DNA from 2 places in the Veillonella sp. HPA0037 genome. Region 1 is predicted to be linked to the other one. Evidence: riboswitches for the same ligand, from Rfam matches in the RefSeq annotation. Region 1 holds a riboswitch; the other holds the start of a gene.
What was found. A riboswitch is a leader RNA that binds a small molecule or an ion and turns the genes downstream of it on or off. The one in region 1 is predicted to bind cobalamin.
Positions count from the first base shown of each region.

Region 2: another riboswitch for cobalamin. It lies ahead of nikB (nickel ABC transporter permease); the one in region 1 lies ahead of HMPREF1477_RS06665 (methylmalonyl-CoA mutase family protein).

Region 1 is NZ_KE150483.1:1,467,214-1,477,260, reverse strand. Features, by position in the region: gene HMPREF1477_RS06690 (biopolymer transporter ExbD) at 1-7, opposite strand, end outside; gene HMPREF1477_RS06685 (MotA/TolQ/ExbB proton channel family protein) at 4-609, opposite strand; gene HMPREF1477_RS06680 (DUF3829 domain-containing protein) at 928-1,818, opposite strand; gene meaB (methylmalonyl Co-A mutase-associated GTPase MeaB) at 1,998-3,242, opposite strand; gene scpA (methylmalonyl-CoA mutase) at 3,235-5,424, opposite strand; gene HMPREF1477_RS06665 (methylmalonyl-CoA mutase family protein) at 5,429-7,591, opposite strand; cobalamin riboswitch at 7,874-8,050, opposite strand; gene rarD (EamA family transporter RarD) at 8,253-9,149, shown strand; gene HMPREF1477_RS06655 (DUF3829 domain-containing protein) at 9,251-10,047, opposite strand, start outside.
Region 2 is NZ_KE150483.1:1,718,564-1,728,610, forward strand. Features, by position in the region: gene argH (argininosuccinate lyase) at 1-67, shown strand, start outside; gene potE (putrescine-ornithine antiporter) at 516-1,847, shown strand; cobalamin riboswitch at 2,148-2,336, shown strand; gene nikB (nickel ABC transporter permease) at 2,505-3,443, shown strand; gene nikC (nickel transporter permease) at 3,443-4,264, shown strand; gene HMPREF1477_RS07705 (ABC transporter substrate-binding protein) at 4,351-5,916, shown strand; gene HMPREF1477_RS07710 (ABC transporter ATP-binding protein) at 5,929-6,726, shown strand; gene HMPREF1477_RS07715 (ABC transporter ATP-binding protein) at 6,719-7,540, shown strand; gene HMPREF1477_RS07720 (ABC transporter substrate-binding protein) at 7,742-9,304, shown strand; gene HMPREF1477_RS07725 (DUF3829 domain-containing protein) at 9,370-10,047, opposite strand, start outside.

The DNA of each region.
Region 1 (10,047 bases):
GTCTCATAGGTCATGTTCCTCGTTGTACGCATCAAGAATGCTGCCACATTCATGTTCTAAGGCTACGATAAAATCATTCACCTTTGCTGCACAATAGCTGTGAAAGGCAAGAGCAATGATGGCCACCGTAAGGCCTGTAGCAGTAGCTACCAAGGCTTCGGATACACCACCTGTTATGATGGTTGGAGCCCCAATGTCACCACCTACAACGGCAAAAGCGCGGATCATGCCAAGAACGGTACCGAGCAAGCCAAGCAACGGCGCCATGGTAACGATCATGCTAAGCCACCCAAGGCCACGTTTTAAGCGTTCATCGGTATAGCCTACCAAGTCTTGTAAACGGTTTTCTAAACCATTGTAATTTTTTGCACTGCGCAAAGCCTTTGCAAAGAGAGTACCTAGATTTTGTGTATCTCGTTCTAATACGGTTGGCAACATAATCCAGCCTGGATGATTATTTAGGACAGCCGTGAATTGGCGCATGTCCTTACGGAATTTACGGTATAGAAAAAATCGCTCAATACCAATCATTAGGGTAACAACTAGAAAGATAACGAGTGGGTACATAACGAAACCACCAGCTACAAATAAATGTGCAATGCTACTCATACTAACCTCCAAAACCCACACTCTTTTAGGCTCTTATCTAATAATTATACCACGTTTTTACACATCAAAACATATGAGGCTTACGATAGATGAGTAAAAATATACTAGTTGATGCATACAATCTGACAAAGATCTTAACTAGTATAAGAAAATACAGAAAAAGGGCTACATCAATAGACATACTAATTGATGTAGCCCTTATTAGTGCAATTTTATGTACCTTTGTATGAATTTTTTATATGTACTATTTATATTGTGCACGCTATGAAGCGCAGGCTTTCATAAATGGCACAGAATCGATTCGTACATAGCTAGATATTATTTATCAAGTTTATTAATATCCAAGCGATTCATGCTGCCAATGAAGCGATTGTAAGATTCAATCATATCATTGTAATGATCAGCTGATTGGTCACCTAAGAATGTACGAACTCTACCAATCGTTGTATTTAATTGAGACTTAGCAGTGTTATATTCTGGACTCGTAACGGTGCCAGCTACATCCATAATGCCTTGTAACTCTTGGTTAGCTGCATTTACATCGATTTGTTTGCCTTCTTCAAAGCCATCTAATAAAGCCGTTAAGCGTAAATGAACTTCTTGAACAGCCGCAGCATTTTTCTTACCAGAATCTTTAAGTTCTTTCAACTGTTCTTGTTGATTTTCTGTGTTATGTTTGTGAACTACTGCGTCTAGCTGATTATATGCTGCATAGAATTGATCATATAGTTGAACGTATTTAGGTCCTAATTGTTGTTCCTTAGCATAATTATCTGCTTGATACGAATTAGTTTGGTAGTACGTATCCAATTCACTGGCTACTGGTACAATATCCTTTAATACAGCCAATACGTTGTCTAAAGGTTCCTTCATATCATCATATGGTACGCCAGCGTCTTTAGCAGCTTGCAACTTTTGTTGTAAGGTATCAAAGTGTGGTGCCATGAAGCTTGTTAAATGTTGCCCCTCTTTTAGTTTTTGAACGGACGGATTGATAGCATATCCAAAGCGTACGGACCAACTATTAAAATCGCCAATCGCTTCGATATAGTTATTGAACACTTTAATGTCCTGTTGCGATGCCTTTTGAGCGCCTTGTTGCACCCCATTGGCAATCTTAGAAAAACTACAGCCACTCATGAATAATGGGGATGTAAGAGCAGTTACACACAATACTGCTGTTGTCAGTTTTTTTGCTAATGGATTCAAAATAAATCTCTCCTTTTAAAATAACCCATAAAGTATACATCTATAACTAAATTATATACTAAATATGATTTTTACAAAAGTCATACTTATGCATTTCATGAAAAAAGGCATAGTACCTATCATTTCCTATCGATTACAAACCGATAGCAGTATAGATACTATGCCTGTATGTATAGAGATTATGTTAAGGACTTGTCAAAGACGCCTATTAATTCTTCGACGGCTTGTGATTCACTCATTTCGCCATCTAAAACTGCGGCTTCTACTTCGCCCATACGACCTTGAATGACTACATTGTTAAAGAATAGGTTGTGCAAGTGTTCGTCAATCATATCGCGTACCCAACGAAGGGATTGTTCTTGACGGCGTTTTAAGAATACGCCATTTTCTTTACCTTGTTCAGCAAATTCTTGGATTACATCCCACAATTCATCGAGACCATCCTTCGTAACGGCTGAACATGTGTAAGCTTGGGTTTTCCATTTTTCCGTAGCTGGACGGATGTAATGTAGCATCCGATCGTAATCGCTACGAGCGATGAGAGCACGCTTAAGGTTATCCCCATCAGCCTTGTTGACTACAATAGCATCGGCAAGTTCCATAACGCCTTTTTTAATGCCTTGCAATTCATCGCCTGCACCAGTAAGCACGATGAGCATAAAGAAGTCTACCATAGAACGTACGGTAACCTCACTTTGCCCAACCCCAACGGTTTCGACAAGAATAATATCATATCCAGCAGCCTCGCAAAGTAGCATTGTTTCTCTACTTTTACGAGCTACACCGCCTAGTGTACCACCAGCCGGCGATGGACGAATATAGGCTTCAGGATGCTTCGTCAACGTTTCCATCCGCGTTTTATCGCCCAAAATACTGCCTTTTGTGACTTGGCTTGTAGGGTCTACAGCAAGTACGGCAACCTTGTAACCAGCTTCAATGAGCATATTACCAAAGGCTTCAATAAATGTACTTTTACCGGCCCCAGGCACACCAGTAATACCGATGCGCAACGCCTTACCTGTGCGTGGCAATATAGCTTGTAATACTTGTTGAGCTAATTTAAAGTGTTCCTTATTATTACTTTCTACTAATGTGATAGCCCGTGAAAGTATAACGCGGTCCCCCTGCTCGATACCGCGTACATAATCAGCGACAGTTAACTTCTTTCGCCGCTGTACGGGACGTACAGACGGAGCCAGATGAGCGGAGCTAGACAAGAGGCCGTCGTGCATTTCCTTGACGCCTTTCATCACGTGACACGCAAAAGTATCATCTTTCTTCGCATCTTCTGGCACCCAGTCCGGACGATACGTACTACCCTCGGCATTTGCGTTTTTTACACCTAATTCGGGAGCTTTACTGTCACCAGCAACGCTTTGTGCATTACGCAATTCATCCGGAGTAGGCCGTTTATTATCAGTCATTGCCTTCGTCTTGAACGTGGCTAGTCAATGTTTCTAGTAATTTTTTCGCCGCTACTGGCAAAACTGTACCAGGGCCAAAGATAGCCACTGCGCCATGTTCGCGTAGGAATTCATAGTCCTGAGCAGGGATTACGCCACCGATGGCAACCAAAATATCTCCACGACCACGTTTCTTGAGTTCTTCTACAAGTTGAGGTAACAATGTTTTGTGACCAGCTGCAAGAGAACTGAAGCCAACGATGTGAACGTCATTATCCACCGCATCTTGTGCTGTTTCTTCTGGAGTTTGGAACAAAGGTCCGATATCCACGTCAAAGCCCATATCCGCGAAGGATGTAGCGATAACTTTGGCACCGCGGTCATGACCGTCTTGACCCATCTTAGCAATCATGATACGAGGACGACGACCTTCGAGTTCTTCGAAATCATCTGCCATTTGGCGAACTTCTTTGATGACATCATCATCTTCATATTCGCTGGAGTATACGCCAGAAATAGAGCGAATAACTGCTTTATGACGGCCACAAACCTTTTCAACAGCAAAGGAAATTTCACCCAAAGATGCACGAGCACGAGCTGCTTCAAGTGCAAGGGCAAGCAAGTTGCCTTCCCCAGATTCTGTAGCATTTGTAATCGCTTCGAGGCAGGATTGAACCTTATCTTCGTCACGGTTAGCACGCAATTGTTCGAGACGACGGATTTGCGCTTCTCGTACAGCCGTATTATCTACGTCTAAGATATCCAATGGATCTTCTTTATCTAGACGATATTTATTGATACCAATAATTGCTTCACGGCCAGAGTCGATACGAGCTTGGCGACGAGCTGCCGCTTCTTCGATACGCATCTTAGGAAGACCAGTATCAATCGCTTTCGCCATACCACCAAGGGATTCGATTTCTTGGATATGACCCCAAGCACGACGGATCAATTCATCAGTCAAGGCTTCTACATAATAGGAACCGCCCCATGGGTCGATAACTTTACATACCTTAGTTTCGTCTTGAATATAAAGTTGAGTATTACGAGCAATACGAGCAGAGAAGTCCGTAGGCAATGCAATGGCTTCGTCAAGCGCATTTGTATGTAGGGATTGCGTATGGCCCAATGCAGCGCCCATTGCTTCCATACATGTACGAGCTACGTTATTGAATGGATCTTGTTCTGTTAAAGACCAACCAGATGTTTGACTATGTGTACGAAGTGCCATTGATTTTGGATTTTCAGAACCGAAGCTCTTAATAATCTTAGCCCACAACATACGCGCTGCACGCATTTTCGCTACTTCCATGAAGTAGTTTTTACCGATTGCCCAGAAGAAGGACAAACGAGGTGCGAATTTATCTACGTGAAGGCCTGCATTGACACCGGTACGGATGTATTCAAGGCCGTCAGCCAATGTGTAACCTAATTCGATATCTGCAGTAGCGCCCGCTTCTTGCATATGGTAGCCAGAAATAGAGATACTGTTGAATTTAGGCATGTACTGGGATGTATAGGCAAAGATATCACCGATGATGCGCATGGACGTAGCTGGAGGGTAAATATAGGTATTACGTACCATGAACTCTTTCAAGATATCATTTTGGATTGTACCGGCCATAACCTTTTTATCAACACCTTGTTCTTCACCAGCTAGGATGTAGAACGCCATAACAGGCAATACGGCGCCGTTCATTGTCATGGATACGGACATTTGGTCAAGAGGGATACCGGAAAATAGAATTTCCATATCGAGGATGGAGTCTACCGCAACGCCCGCTTTACCAACGTCGCCCACTACGCGAGGATGGTCGGAGTCATAACCACGGTGAGTAGCAAGGTCAAAGGCAATAGACAAACCTTTTTGGCCTGCTGCCAAGTTACGACGATAGAACGCATTGGATTCTTCGGCTGTAGAGAAACCAGCGTACTGACGCACTGTCCAAGGACGAGTTACGTACATTGTGGAATAAGGTCCACGCAAGAATGGAGGTACACCAGCCATATAGTCAAGGTGTGTCATCCCTTCATAATCCATCTCTGTATAGAGAGGTTTTAATTGGATTTGCTCCATTGTCGTGTTATATAAGTCTTCAAAGCTTTTTCCTGTTTCTTTTTTAAGTTCAGCAAGCCATGCATCGCGCGATGTGGCAGACTGAGATCCCAAGCCAAGAGAGGAGAAGTCTGGATTTTTAAACATGAGCTCACATCCCTTTCTTATCTTGTAACGTATTTAAAATAGCGTAGCAGTTTGCGCGAACAGAGATGAAATCATCTACACCGGCTTCACGATATACAGGCTCTAGGTCCTTAGAAGGTGCCCCTGCCAAAATAACCGTTACATTCGGCATAGTTTCTTTCAATTCTTTCGCAAGTGGTGGAACCAATTCAGGATACGTATCATCTGTAGAACAGATAACTACCACATCGGCGCCACTTTCACGAGCCGCTTTAGCCGCATCAGCCGTTGTTTCATGACCATCATTTTTGATTACTTCGAATGCCGCTACTTCAAAGAAGCCTGTGGAGAAGTCCGCACGAGGTTTATGTTGAGGAATAGGGCCCATATTAGCCAAGAATACCTTCACATTATCTTTTGTGCGTTGTTTATAATTTTCCGTACGCATACGAAGGGCTTCAAATTGTTCCGTCCAGCGATGTGCAGTAATTGGTTCGATAGTTTCAGAGGAAATATCGCCCGCCTCTAAAGCACTGCGAATTTGGCGAATTGTCATTTTGTGTAATGCACCCAATTCGATAAGGCCAATCAATGCACCTGGTTCTGTTGTGCTTGCTTCTAACGTAGCTTGTGCTTTTACAAGAGCATCTTGATCTGCACCAGCCAAGTATTCTTCAAGATGAGCTACCCGTTTTTGACGCAATGTTTCTTGATTTTCAGGTTTTGGATCAAGCAATTCTTCCGTCATATTAGCGTACATATTATTACCAACCGCTACATCCTTACGGAATGCAAGGTTTTTAAAGCGTTCATTAAGAATTGTTTTAACTTGCGCTTGAGGATAACCTTCCTTCAAGGCAGCTATAATGCCACCTTTAGACTCGATAGTTTGGAATTCATCCCAAATTTTTTCGCATAGTTCAGCTGCCAATGTTTCTACATACCAAGAACCACCTACAGGGTCAACTGGTTGACGCAATTCGAATTCAGTTTGTAACATAACTTGAATGTTACGGGCAATACGACGAGAGAATTCATCGGATTTGCGAATTGGTTGATCAAATGGAGAAACTTCAAGACTATTGAGGCCACCTACAACACCAGAGAATGCTTGTGTTGTATTACGCAACAAGTTTACATATGGGTCGTATACGGTTTTTGTGAAAGCAGATGTTCTACCGTGTACATGAACGGCACGGTCGCTTTCACCAGCGCCGAAGGCCTCCATAATGCGAGCCCAAAGCACGCGCAACGCACGCAATTTAGCAATTTCCATGAAGAAGTTTGCACCCAAGGAGAATGTAAACATCATGCTCTTAGCAATGGTATGAATATCGATGTTGCGTTGTGCCAATTGCCGCACGTAGCAAACAGCTGTTGCCAATGCATAGGCAACCTCTTGCACATCATTAGCACCGCCATTAGCGTATACATCACCGGATACGAGCACTGTTTTAAGCTCAGGTGCTTGATCCTTGGCCCATACAACAGTATGTGCCATTTCATCAAAAGCAGTATCTAAAGACATATGCAATGCACCGTCTTTAGCCCACACGCCGATAGGATCTGCACCAACGAGACCTTTCAAATCGGATGTTTGCTTTTTAGAAGCTTTCACAGTAGCCGACAACATACCGAGCAAAATCGCTGCAGATGCGCCAGTTTCAATGTATAAAGGATTTTCCTTAAGATTAAATCGTTCAATTAATTGACTGCAATCGGCCATCGTATACAAGGATGTGCCGCCTACACCAACAGATGCGCCTACTTGCACATCTTGATCATGGCGTGTTGCTTCATCAAGACGAATGTTGTGAATGGTTCCGCCTTTCACAATTTCGTATAAACTTGCATGATTGGCATCCTTCGGTAAGGATTCATCAACATATTGAGATACACCCCAAGAATCTTTGATATAGCCGCTTGCTTTCGTGCCACGTAGGAACTCGCCAGCGCCAGGATAAACGCCCTTTGGAATCTTTTCCTGATGCAATGCAGGTGTATAGATAGGTTGTAACGTAATACCTTCATAGGTTTTGGTGAACATTTTTTTATGGAAATCGCCACCTTTTAACGCCTTTTCAACTTCAGCCTGCCATCGTTCATACGTAGGTTTCTCAAACTCATCAAAGGATACAGGCGCCAGTAAATCGCGTTCAGTGTCCTTTGAAGTCTTTTTGTCAGACATATATGTGCCTCCTTTTCAACTTGAAACCATACAGGGGGAACAGCGCACCGTACCAGTGAGTTGCTTCGTATATGAGTTACATAGGTGCCAAATATATGTCCATCATGATGATGAATCTCCAGTCAAACTATTAAGCCTATGCCATATATGAACGACCCTCTAGCGTGGCAATTAAAAAAACGTGCCACCCGAGAGTGACACGTTAGGTTACATATTGAATGGTACACTAAAACTATTGTAAAAAGTATACCTCAATCCCCTTCCTATCGCTCGTAGGTACATAACGGTGATTATCAAATAGGCAGTTCTCCTGGCTCGGGCTCAACACCTTGCTTTCGCCTTCCCAGATTGCTCCAGTGACATGTATGAAAGCAGGCTCGTCCTTACAGTGGCGGGACCGCATCGGCTTGTACCGATTTCTCTATTAAGTCTTGCGACACCTATTCTCTATATTCGTTGTTCTAAGTCCAATATAGTGTAAAAATATGCACAAAGTCAATGAACATAACAGTTAATCATAAGTAGCAAATTTAAAGTTATAACTAACGCATATATAGAATGATAAAAATGCATAGGTACAATTTAGAGAAATTACCTCTATAATTCGCTACCGCTATACTACCACCATGTTATAATAATTCTACTAGTGGGAGGTCGTATTATGAACGAAATAAACAAAAAAGGTCTCAGCACTACATTGTTGTGCTGTTTAATTTGGGGTTTGCTGCCCCTCTATTGGGCGCTTTTAAACCAAGTATCATCCTTTTCCGTATTATCGCATCGCATCATCTGGTCCGGATTTTGGATGTTCTTCCTCGTCATCGCCACAGGGCGCCAACAACTGCGTATGGACATACAAATTTTACGCACCCATCTTACGCAATTAGGCCTACTATTACTGGCTGCTATACTTATTAGCATCAACTGGTTCACCTACATTTGGGCCGTAACAAATCAGCACGTACTCGACACGAGTTTGGGGTATTACATCAATCCCTTACTCAACGTATTGCTCGGTATTTTAATTTACAAAGAATCCTTGCTGTGGCCACAAAAACTAAGTATCGCCATTGCAATCTTGGGCGTGGCTATCATGACTGTTCAACTAGGTACATTACCCATTGTCTCTATCGTCCTAGCCGTATCCTTTAGCCTCTACGGCGCCGTTAAGAAACGACTCACCATCCATCCATTTTCGAGCATCGCCTTCGAGGCATGGCTCATCACACCGATAGCATTATGGTATTTAACGGCTATAGACACCACCTCGTGGACCTTTATCGAAAACCTAACGCCGACCGGTCTCCTCCTCATCGGCGCTGGCCTTACCACATCGATTCCGCTCATCCTCTTTTCATACGGTGCCCGCCTATTGCCACTAAATATACTCGGCTTTTTACAATACCTATCTCCTACCATGGGCTTCTTCTTGGCCATCTTCTACTTTGGTGAAAGCTTTGGTACAGCCCAACTCATAGCCTTCGGCTGCATCTGGGTGGCACTCGTATTGTTTACCCTATCCAATCAAATGACGACACGTATTAAGATAAAAAAATAGAATACATTACAAAAAAGCTGTAGCAAATGAAATTCTCATTTACTACAGCTTTTTATGTGTTCGTTTTACACGTGTCTAACGTAATATAAACTTAGATTTTATTAATCTAATTCATTCATATTGGTCGTATTCATATTAGAAATATAATGGTTATAAGTCTCAACCATACGATTATAGTCCTTATCTTGTTTTGAACCCATATAAGTGCGGATAGCGCCGATTGTAGAGTTTACAGAGGTCTTAACCGTATCATAGTTAGAGTTAGTAATGCCATTAGACAAATCGCCGATAGCTTGTAACTCTTGATTCATGGCATTCACATCCGGTTGTTTTTCACTATCTAACTTTTCAAGAACAGCGGTAAGTCTCAAATGAACCTCTTGTGCTGCGGCTGCATTTTTCTTACCTGCATCGCGCAATTCTTGTAACCGCTGTTGTAATCGATCAAGGTTGATTTTATGCATTAAATTATCAAAATCTGCATAGATAGGCACAAATTGCTCATACAACTGTACATACTTTGGACCTAATTGCTGTTCCTTAGCATAGTTATCTGTGGTGTATCCTTTAGATTTATAGTATGCATCCAGTTCTTCCGCTACCGGTGTGATTTCATTCAATTTTGAAAGCAACTTATCTAGGGGCTCCTTCATTTCATCATAAGGAATACCGGCTTGCTTAGCTTCTTCTAATTCTTTTTGTAACTGTTTAAAGTTCGGTGTATTAAATACAGTTAAATGCTTACCTGCTTTTAAATCATTAATCGTCGGTGTATTCGCATAATCAAACATAACAGCCATGCGATTATATCGGCTTATGGCTTTCACATATTGATTAAATAATTGTACTTGATTCTGTTCCGACCGCTGTGCAATCTCCTTGCGGCTCTGCTCAGTCC
Region 2 (10,047 bases), 250 kb from region 1:
AATCATTGCTAATGAAGAAGCACAAATCGATAGCTGGAAATCTATCGTAAACTCTGTACAAGAGTAATTCCTTTTTATTAGAATCATAGATGCTTTCTTAGTTTATAAAATTGACTCCACCTTTAGGTGGGGTCAATTTTTGTCTATATTGGGTGGACTCATGGCGGATAATGGTCTTGTGGCACAACACTATAATCTGAATAGATAGTGATTTTCAGCACATTTAATTGATTAAACTAAAAGAAAATGATACTTTTACATTCATCATATCGTTTCTAATCAAAAATAATATATAATTACTATATTTTTATTCAATTCGTGTAATATGCTTTGTCCACTAATAAAATACTTTTAATTTACCATCTATGGTGTTATTATTAATTCGAAAAACAAATGAAAACGGTACCTTCACATTCCCGCCCATTACAGCAGGAACTGAATGTACTTAGCGGTTTTAATATAGTTACGTGAATTATGGACGAGAAAAAATTCACCTTACGAAAGGGGATTGATACATGAAAACCACCGCTAAAAAAATGTCTGTATTCCAGCTAACCACAATGGTAGCAGCCAATATGCTAGGAGCTGGGATCATTATGTTACCAACCAATTTGGCTCAAGTTGGTACTATTTCAGTGTTATCTTGGCTCGTGACGGCTGTGGGTGCGCTTTTGCTAGCGTATATTTTTGCTCAAGCGGGTATGTTCTCTCAAATTAAAGGAGGCATGGGCGGTTATGCAGAACACCGCTTCGGTAAGACTGGACATTTTATGGCGAGCTATGCTTACAGCATATCTCTCATCATTGCTAATATAGCGATTGCAGTTTCCGCAGTTGGCTATGGCTCAGAATTCTTTGGTGTTGATCTAAATGCAACGCAAACAAGTCAAGTAACGATTGTCTTGTTATGGTTTGCAGCGATTTTGAACTTTAGAGGAAACCGCTTTACAGGTCAGCTCAGCAATATTACTATTTGGGGCTGTATTGTGCCAGTATTACTTATTGGTACAATTGGTTGGTTCTGGTTTAGCCCAGATACGTATTTGGCGGCATGGAATCCAAACGACTTGCCGTTTTTTGAAGCAATTAAAGAATCTATTGCTTTAACATTGTGGGGATTCCTAGGGTTTGAATCTGCAGCAGCAAATGCAGATGCTGTAGAAAATCCAAAGAAAAACGTGCCAATTGCAACATTTGCAGGTACATTAGCAGTGGCGGTGATTTACATCTTGTCCACGAATGTTATGGCCGGTATCGTGCCTAACACAGAATTACTTAATTCCAATGCACCATTTGGTCTCACATTTGCATACATGTTTAATGACACAATTGCAAATGTTATCATGGCGCTCATGATTATCTCTTGCTGTGGTGCTTTACTTTGCTGGCAATTTACATTGTCTCGCGTATTCAAGAATGCAGCAGAGGCAGGTTATTTCCCTAAGGTGTTTGCTCGTGTAAACAGCAAGGATGCACCTGTGCGTGGCGTATTTATCTTATTAGCGATTGAAACAATTCTTACATTGTTCACAGCAAATGATTCTTTACGCGATCAATTCGCGACATTGGTAAACCTTGCGGTTGTAACTAATGTAGTGCCTTATATTCTCTGCATTATTGCAGTACCAACTATGATGCACATGTCTGGATTGGAAAAACGTCGTATTGATCGTTTCTATTTCGTTGCTGTTGCAGGTGTTTTATACTGTTTATACGCAGTATATGCGTGCGGTGTTGATGCCATGCTCGGTAGTGCTGTTGCAGTAACTATTGGCATTTGCATTTATATGATACGCAAAGGTTGGGTAGCGTATCGTGCACAACGATTCCAACAAAGTATCGATTAATTGAATACTCTCTCGTCTTATAGAGGCTGTCACTTCGGTGATAGCCTCTTTTGGTTATATGCATAGCAAAATGTTTTATATGTAAATTAAATCAAAATACAAATGTAAATATATACGTTATATACAGAAAAGAAAAGTAAATAAAGCAATTATTTCAAGAAATGGGGGCACAATATACGAAGTAATGCATGTAAATAATAATGAATATTGTTTTTATGAATAATTATGATTGATTGACGAATATACACTAAGGGGTATATGTATTGTTGGAGAATTATAAATATAGTATATTTATAATTAATAAAAGTGAATAAACTGAGTGTCGGTTTTACCGAGCGTAAAAAGAGGAAAATGGGTGTAAATCCTATACTATGAAAATAGCTGTAATGAGGAGCGATATTTCGTATTAGGGTCACTGGGAAACTGGGAAGGCAGAAATATTGTGATGAGTCAAAAGTCAGAAAGCCTGCTCAATCTTGAGGAACATTGTGCTAGAACACGGTGTTTTAATTTAGGTTAGTCAGGTAGGCTAATCTTTTTTTATGGTTATTTCATAAATTTTATTACACGGAATCATATTATATGTTTACTCATTATGTGTATCTATGTTTATTCACTATTATGTAGTTTTATTTAAAAAGGGTATAGGAGGTGCCTATGGGCAAACGCTTTGCCAAGCAATTAGGACAATTTATTGTTACCTTGTTTGGCATCACATTTTTGACATTTTGTCTCACCTATTTAGCTCCAGGGGACCCAGTTACGATGCTACTGGAAACGGCGGATACCATCGTGTCTCAAGAAATGATTGATGAAACTCGAGCACAATTAGGCTTGGATAAGCCGTTTATCGTACAGTATGCAAACTGGGTAGTCAATGCAGCACAAGGTGACTTAGGAGTGAGTTACTCTGCTAAAAAACCGGTAGTAGATCGCATGTTAGAAGCATTACCTGGTACGCTTGCATTGTCAGGAACCGCATTGGTATTTACGATTCTCTATGCATTACCGGCAGGTATACTGAGTGCGTATAATCGGAATAAATGGATAGACTATGTACTGAGAAGCCTTTCCTTTATAGGCGTATCTATGCCGTCATTCTGGTTAGGCCTTGTATTAATTTACATTTTTGGCTTAAAGCTCGGTTTAGTTCCAATCGCTTCATCTCGTGTAACAGCGACAGGTGTTATTTTGCCAGCCGTTACATTAGCGGTTGTTGTAGGCTCTAAATACATGCGCCAAGTTCGACTCGTTATCCTTGAAGAGATGCAAAAGGATTACGTTATCGGTGCCCGTGCTCGTGGCGTGAGCGAAATGAAGATTTTATTCGGTCACATTTTGCCTAATGCCGTATTGCCATTGATCACTATTTTAGGTGTTCTTATTGGTTGGTTATTAGGTGGTGTAGCTGTAGTTGAAATGGTATTCTCTTGGCCTGGCCTCGGGAATATGGCCATTTACGCCATCACTATGCGTGACTATCCATTGATTGAAGGTTTTGTGTTATGGGTTGCTATTGCATACATGTGTATCAATGCTTTAGTTGATGCATCCTATGTTCTATTGGACCCTAGATTGAAAAGGGAGAGAGCATAATGAAAGAATTTATTCAGAAACATAAATTGTTCTCTTTCTACACTGCATTGATGCTCGTTATCGTATTCATTGCTATCTTTGCACCATGGCTTGCTCCGGGCGATGCTTTCTCATCGGATATGTCCAAGGCATTACAAGCACCTAGTACTCAACATTGGTTTGGTACCGACAAATTGGGCCGTGACGTATTGTCTCGTATCATTTATGGTACTCAATTATCTTTGTTCATGGGTGTATCCATCGTAGTGATTATGGTGAGCATTGGTACAGTCATCGGTGCCGTAGCAGGTTACTTTGGTGGCAAGGTTGAAATGGTTCTTATGCGCTTGGCAGATATCATGTTATCTTTCCCAGGGGTAGTGCTCGCCATTGCCATCGCCGGTATCTTAGGTGGTAGTATTGTAAATACCATCTTAGCATTATCGGTTGTAGGGTGGGCTAAATATGCGCGACTTGTTCGTTCTATGACGTTGAAAGTACGCGGTGAAGAATATGTAACGGCTGCTGTTATGATGGGGGCCTCTACATGGACGATTTTACGTCGTCATATTATTCCTAATATTTTGCCACTCGTTGTAACCACAGGGGCTCTTGATATTGGGGCTATTATGATTGAAGTTGCCGGTTTATCATTCCTTGGTTTTGGTGCGCAACCACCAACACCTGAATGGGGTCTTATGCTTAATGAAGGTCGTCAATACTTGCAAACGAGCCCATGGCTCATGGCGTTCCCTGGTTTGTCGATTTTAATCGTAGTATCCATATTCAATCTTTGGTCTGATTCTCTACGCGATGTAGTGGATCCTAAGAATCAAGGTTAATCTTAGTTTTTGGAATCTTTATTAGGCCTTTGCGGCATAATAATGATATATAAGCTTTGTATATTGTGTTAATAAGGAGATTTTAAATGAAAAAATCTTGGAAAAAGGCTCTTTTAGCAGGTCTTAGCATTGTAATGATGGGTTCCTTCATCGCTGGCTGTGGCTCCAATAATGGTGCTGATAACAAGGATGTGTTAAAGGTTGGTGTAACTAACTTCGCATCCTCATTAGATCCTACAGAAAACTTCTTTTCATGGGTTGTAATGCGTTATGGTGTAGGCGAAACATTGACTAAATTCGACGCGCAAATGAAATCTCAACCTTGGATCGCATCCAAATGGGAAGTATCTCCAGACCATAAAACATGGACTTTCACAATCAATGATAAAGTGAAGTTCTCTAATGGTAAAAAAGTTGATGCCGCAGCGGTAAAAGCTTCTATTGAGCGTTCTTTTGAAAAGTCTAACTATGCTAAAACATTCTTTAAATATGAATCCATTGAAGCAAATGGCCAACAATTAATTATCAAAACAGATAAAGAATATCCTAATATGCCAGGTCTTTTGGCGGATCCGGTATTCCTAATTGTTGACGTACAATCTGAAAAAGATGGTCGTAACTTTGCTAAAGAAGGTCCTATCGGTACAGGCCCATATGTAGTAAAATCTTTCACAAAAGAACGTGCTGAAATGGTTGCCAACGAAAACTATTGGGATGGTGCAGTACCATTCAAGACTGTTGAAATTCCTTCTATCGACGATCCTAATACGCGTGCTATGAGCTTGCAATCTGGTGATGTTGATATGGCTGTTAACATCGGTCCTGGGGAAATAGGCTTATTCCAAAATAACGATAAGTTCAAGGTTGATGAAATTGCATCCCTTCGCGTAGTATTGGCTCGTATTAACCAAAAAGGTGTTCTTGGTGATGACAAAGTACGTGCTGCAGTTATCTCTGCAACAGACCGCAAAAACTATGCTGATGTATTGTTAAAAGGCACATTCATCCCTGGTTCTGCTCCAATTCCACCATCCATGGACTATGGTTTCAAAGATTTGAAAGATCCTAATGCCTATAATCCTGAACGTTCTAAACAATTATTAGCAGAAGATGGTTGGAAAGATACTGATGGCGATGGTATCCTTGATAAAGATGGCAAACCATTGACATTCAACTTCGTTGTATATAACTCTCGTGCAGAATTACCACTTTATGCCGAAGCTGTTCAAGCAGACCTAAAAAAAGTTGGTATCGATATGAAAATCAAAACAGTTGACTATAACTTGATTGATAAAATGGGTCAAGAGGGCGACTATGATATGCTTATCTCCAACATCGTAACTGCTAATACAGGCGATCCAATCTGGTTCTTAGCTAACTACTGGCACACTAATAACAATGGTTCCAACCCTCAAAACGGTTCTGGTTACTCCAACCCACAAGTTGACCAATTGTTAGATGCTGCTCAAACTGAATTCGATCCTGCAAAACGTCGTGACTATGCAATCCAAATTCAACAATTATTGATGAATGATGGTGCTGCATTGTTCTTAGGTTACCCTAAAACTAATATCATTACTGGTTCTTACTTGAAAGGTGCTGTCATGTACCCAAGTGACTACTACTGGATTACTAACAAAATTACAAAATAGTGAGGAGCTATAATGGCAGAAAACATACTAACTGTAGAAAACCTTAACATAGCGTACCAAGGTGTGCCTGCTGTTATGGATGTAAATTTTACCTTGGAACGCGGTAAGGTATTAACCATTGTAGGGGAATCTGGATCCGGTAAAACTACCGTGATCCGGGCCCTCATGGGTTTATTGCCTGTAGGTGGTGAGGTCACAGATGGTACAATGATCTTTAATGGTCAAGACCTTCGCACCCTATCTAAGTCAGAATGGAGATCCATACGTGGCAAAGATATGGCCATGATTTTCCAAGATAGCGGTAGTGCACTCGATCCGATTGTACGTATTGGTAAACAATTTAGAGAACTATTCAAAGCTCACATTGAAATCTCCAATGACGAATGTGATCGTCGTGCTATTGAATTATTAGAGTCTGTTGCGTTACCTAATTGCGCAGATATCCTTCGCCGCTATCCACATGAGCTGTCTGGCGGTCAACGCCAACGTGTTGGCATTGCCATGGCATTAGCATTAGATCCAGCATTACTCATCGGTGATGAACCAACATCTGCTCTAGACGTGACAACACAATCTCAAGTTGTTATGCAAATGATGGAATTATCTAAAGTGCATAATTCCGCTATCGTTATGGTAACCCATAACCTTGGTGTGGCGGCGTATATGTCCGATTACATCATCGTTATGAAAAAGGGCTGTGTTGTAGATGCAGGTACGCCACAAGAAATCTTAGAAAACCCATCTAATGAATACACAAAACAACTAAAAGATGCGGTACCAACATTGGAAGGAGGTCGTTACATTGACTAACTACGCAGTAGAAATTAAAAATGTATGCAAACGATTCCCTCTTCCGACTGGCGGAGAGCTAGAAGCATGTAAAGATATCAACATTACCCTTGAAAAAGGGGAATCTCTTGGTATTGTAGGTGAATCTGGTTCTGGTAAAACAACTCTAGTTCGTATGATCATGAAGATGTTACCTATTACAGAAGGCGAGATTTATGTAGATGGTGTAGAGCTTCAACATATGAACTCTGAGCAAACGAAAGAATACCGAAAGAAAATTCAAATGGTATTCCAAGATCCATCTGCTGCATTTAACCCACGCATGAAGGTTAAGGATATTATCCTTGAACCACTATATAATTTTGGGCTTCTTGAAAAGGGAAAAGAAGAACAAATCGCTGGTGATTATCTTGAAATGGTAGATTTACCGCGCGAGTTCATGCATCGATTCCCTCATGAGATGTCTGGTGGTCAACGTCAACGTGTAGCTATCGCACGAGCTATCGTTTTGGAACCTGAAATCCTCGTATTCGATGAGGCAACGAGTGCCCTTGATGTATCTGTGCAAGACTCTATTGCCTATCTACTCGCTAGATTGCAAAAGAAACGGAATTTAACATATTTGTTCATCGCTCATGATATTGCTTTCATTCGTACTATGTGCCATAAGGTTGTAGTCATGTATAAAGGGGCTATCGTTGAAGAACTAGATGCGTTCCATCTAGCAGATGCTAAACATCCATATACAAAGGTGTTATTGAGTTCTATTTTTGAAATTGGTAAACCACACAATCCATTATCGATGGATACCGTTACTAATGATACAAATATATAATCTTATTGGTGAAAGCCTTCGCGTATGCGAAGGCTTTTATCTTTTCTATTTGCTAAATATATATTAGATGATTGAGAACTGTCGATAAATAGGATATGATAAAGAAAGCAATATACCCATATAGGTATATTGAAAGGTATTCATATGAACATATTTTGATAGATATCAAGTCGAGTATACAGATTGGTAATAGGAGATTAAATGAAAAACATAAGACGAGTGCTGGCTACATGTGCTTTATTAGGCCTTACCGTAGTTGGTCTTACTGGTTGTGGGATGAACTCTAGTGCTGATAAAGATATTTTACGAGTAGGTGCCATTGGATTTGCTAGTACATTAGAACCTACAGAGAACTATTTTAGCTGGGTTGTAGTACGTTATGGTATTGGTGAAACGCTGGTTAAATTTGATGATACAATGAAAGCAAAGCCTTGGCTTGCTTCTAAATGGTCTGTATCAGAGGATGGAAAAACATGGACTTTCACCATTAATGACAAAGCTAAGTTTTCCAATGGTCGAAAGGTGACGGCTCAAGCCGTAAAAGAGTCATTTGAGCGGACCTTTGCTAAAAGTAATCGTGCCAAGACGTTTTTTACCTATGATTCTATTACAGCGGATGGTCAAACCTTAACGATTCAGACGGATAAGGCGTACCCTAATTTACCAGGTTCTCTGGGCGATCCATTATTTGTCATTGTAGATGTGCAATCTGAACGAGAGGGCCGAAACTTTAGTGCCGATGGTCCTATTGGAACTGGGCCCTATGTGGTAATATCCTTTACCAAGGAACGTGCTGAACTAGCCGCTAATGAAAACTATTGGGATGGTGATGTGCCGTTTAAACGTGTAGAAGTACCCGCTATCAATGATGCTAATACGAGGGCGATGGCATTGCAATCTGGTGATATCGATATGGCAATAAACATTGGACCTGGTGAGTACAGTTTGTTTGCGGATAATAAAAACTATACTGTTACAGAGGCGTCATCATTGCGCGATGTGATGGCACGTATGAGTCAAAAAGGTGAATTGAAGGATTCTAATTTGAGGGCTGCTCTTATTGCTGGCATAGATCGTGATAGCTATGCTAAAAACCTTTTGAAAGATACATTCATAGCCGGTAAGGCACCATTGCCGCCTAGCCTTGATTATGGATTTAAACAATTAAAGGATACCAATCCATATGATCCTAATAAGGCTAAAACTTTATTAGCTAAGTCTGGTTGGACAGATACCAATGGGGATGGCCTTGTAGATAAAAATGGTCAAAATCTCTCGCTAGTTTTATATACTTATACATCAAGACCTGAATTGACGCTTTATGCGGAAGCAATGCAGGCGGATTATAAGAAAATTGGTATTGACGTACAGATTAAAATTGTCGATTATACGATGCTTGATGAATTAGCTAAAACCGGTGATTATGATTTATTGGTTTCTAGTGTCGTTACTGCTAATACGGGTGACCCTGTGTGGTTTTTAAAACAATATTGGGGTAGTAATATCGATGGAGATAATCCGAATAATGGTTCTGGATTTAATAACTCCCGTTTTGATGAACTTACGGCACTTGCAGGCTCTACGCTAGATGCTACAATCGCACGCAATGCTATCATCAATGCCCAACAAATTTTGCTCGATGAAAATGCTACCATATTCCTTGGATATCCTAAGATTAATATGATTGGTAAAAGCTATCTAAAGGGTATTCACACATCACCTAGTGAATACTATGTAATCACGAAAGATTTGAAAAAAGAATAAGTAGTATTGATTTAGACACAATAAAAGGACCAGCTATAAGGCTGGTCCTTTGTGTTGTTCAATTATTATTTTTTGCTGTCTACTGCATCGAGGTCATTCATATCCACCTCGTTAGCACGGCCAATCATGCGATTATATTTTACATATAATTGCGTATATGCTTCGCCATAGGAGGAGTTGATAATGATGTAATTTCTTGCTTCTGCAATAAATTCTTTTACAGCATCTTGATATTGTTTAACCGCAGCTTGCGTTTCTGGTTTTGTACCAGGTTGCAAGTCATTCAAGCGTTTTGTAATTTCTTGTAGATTGGTTTCGATCTTTTGTGTATCTGTATTACCATCAGGATCGATAATATCTATGGTTTGAGATAATAGTATATTTAATTCAATAAAATTAACTGCATTGACTCTGTTTTCATCAGCGAATTCTTTCATGCGTTCTGTATATAATTCGTTATTACGATTTTCAAGTGCTAAATCGTATGCATTATAGGCCGCATTGAATTGATCCGCTAATGGTACATATTGGCTAGCTAAGTTATCACTACCTACAAAATTATCTTTTTCAAAAGTTCGATCTGTATAGTAGTTTTGAAGTTGGTCAGCCACAGGAATTAATTGCGATAAGATGGTAAGTAATTCATCCGTCGCTTTATTTACATCCTCATATGGTGTGGAACTTTCTTCTTTAGCTGCTTCCAGCTGAGCTTTTAATTTCTTATAGTCAGGTAATGTTACAGA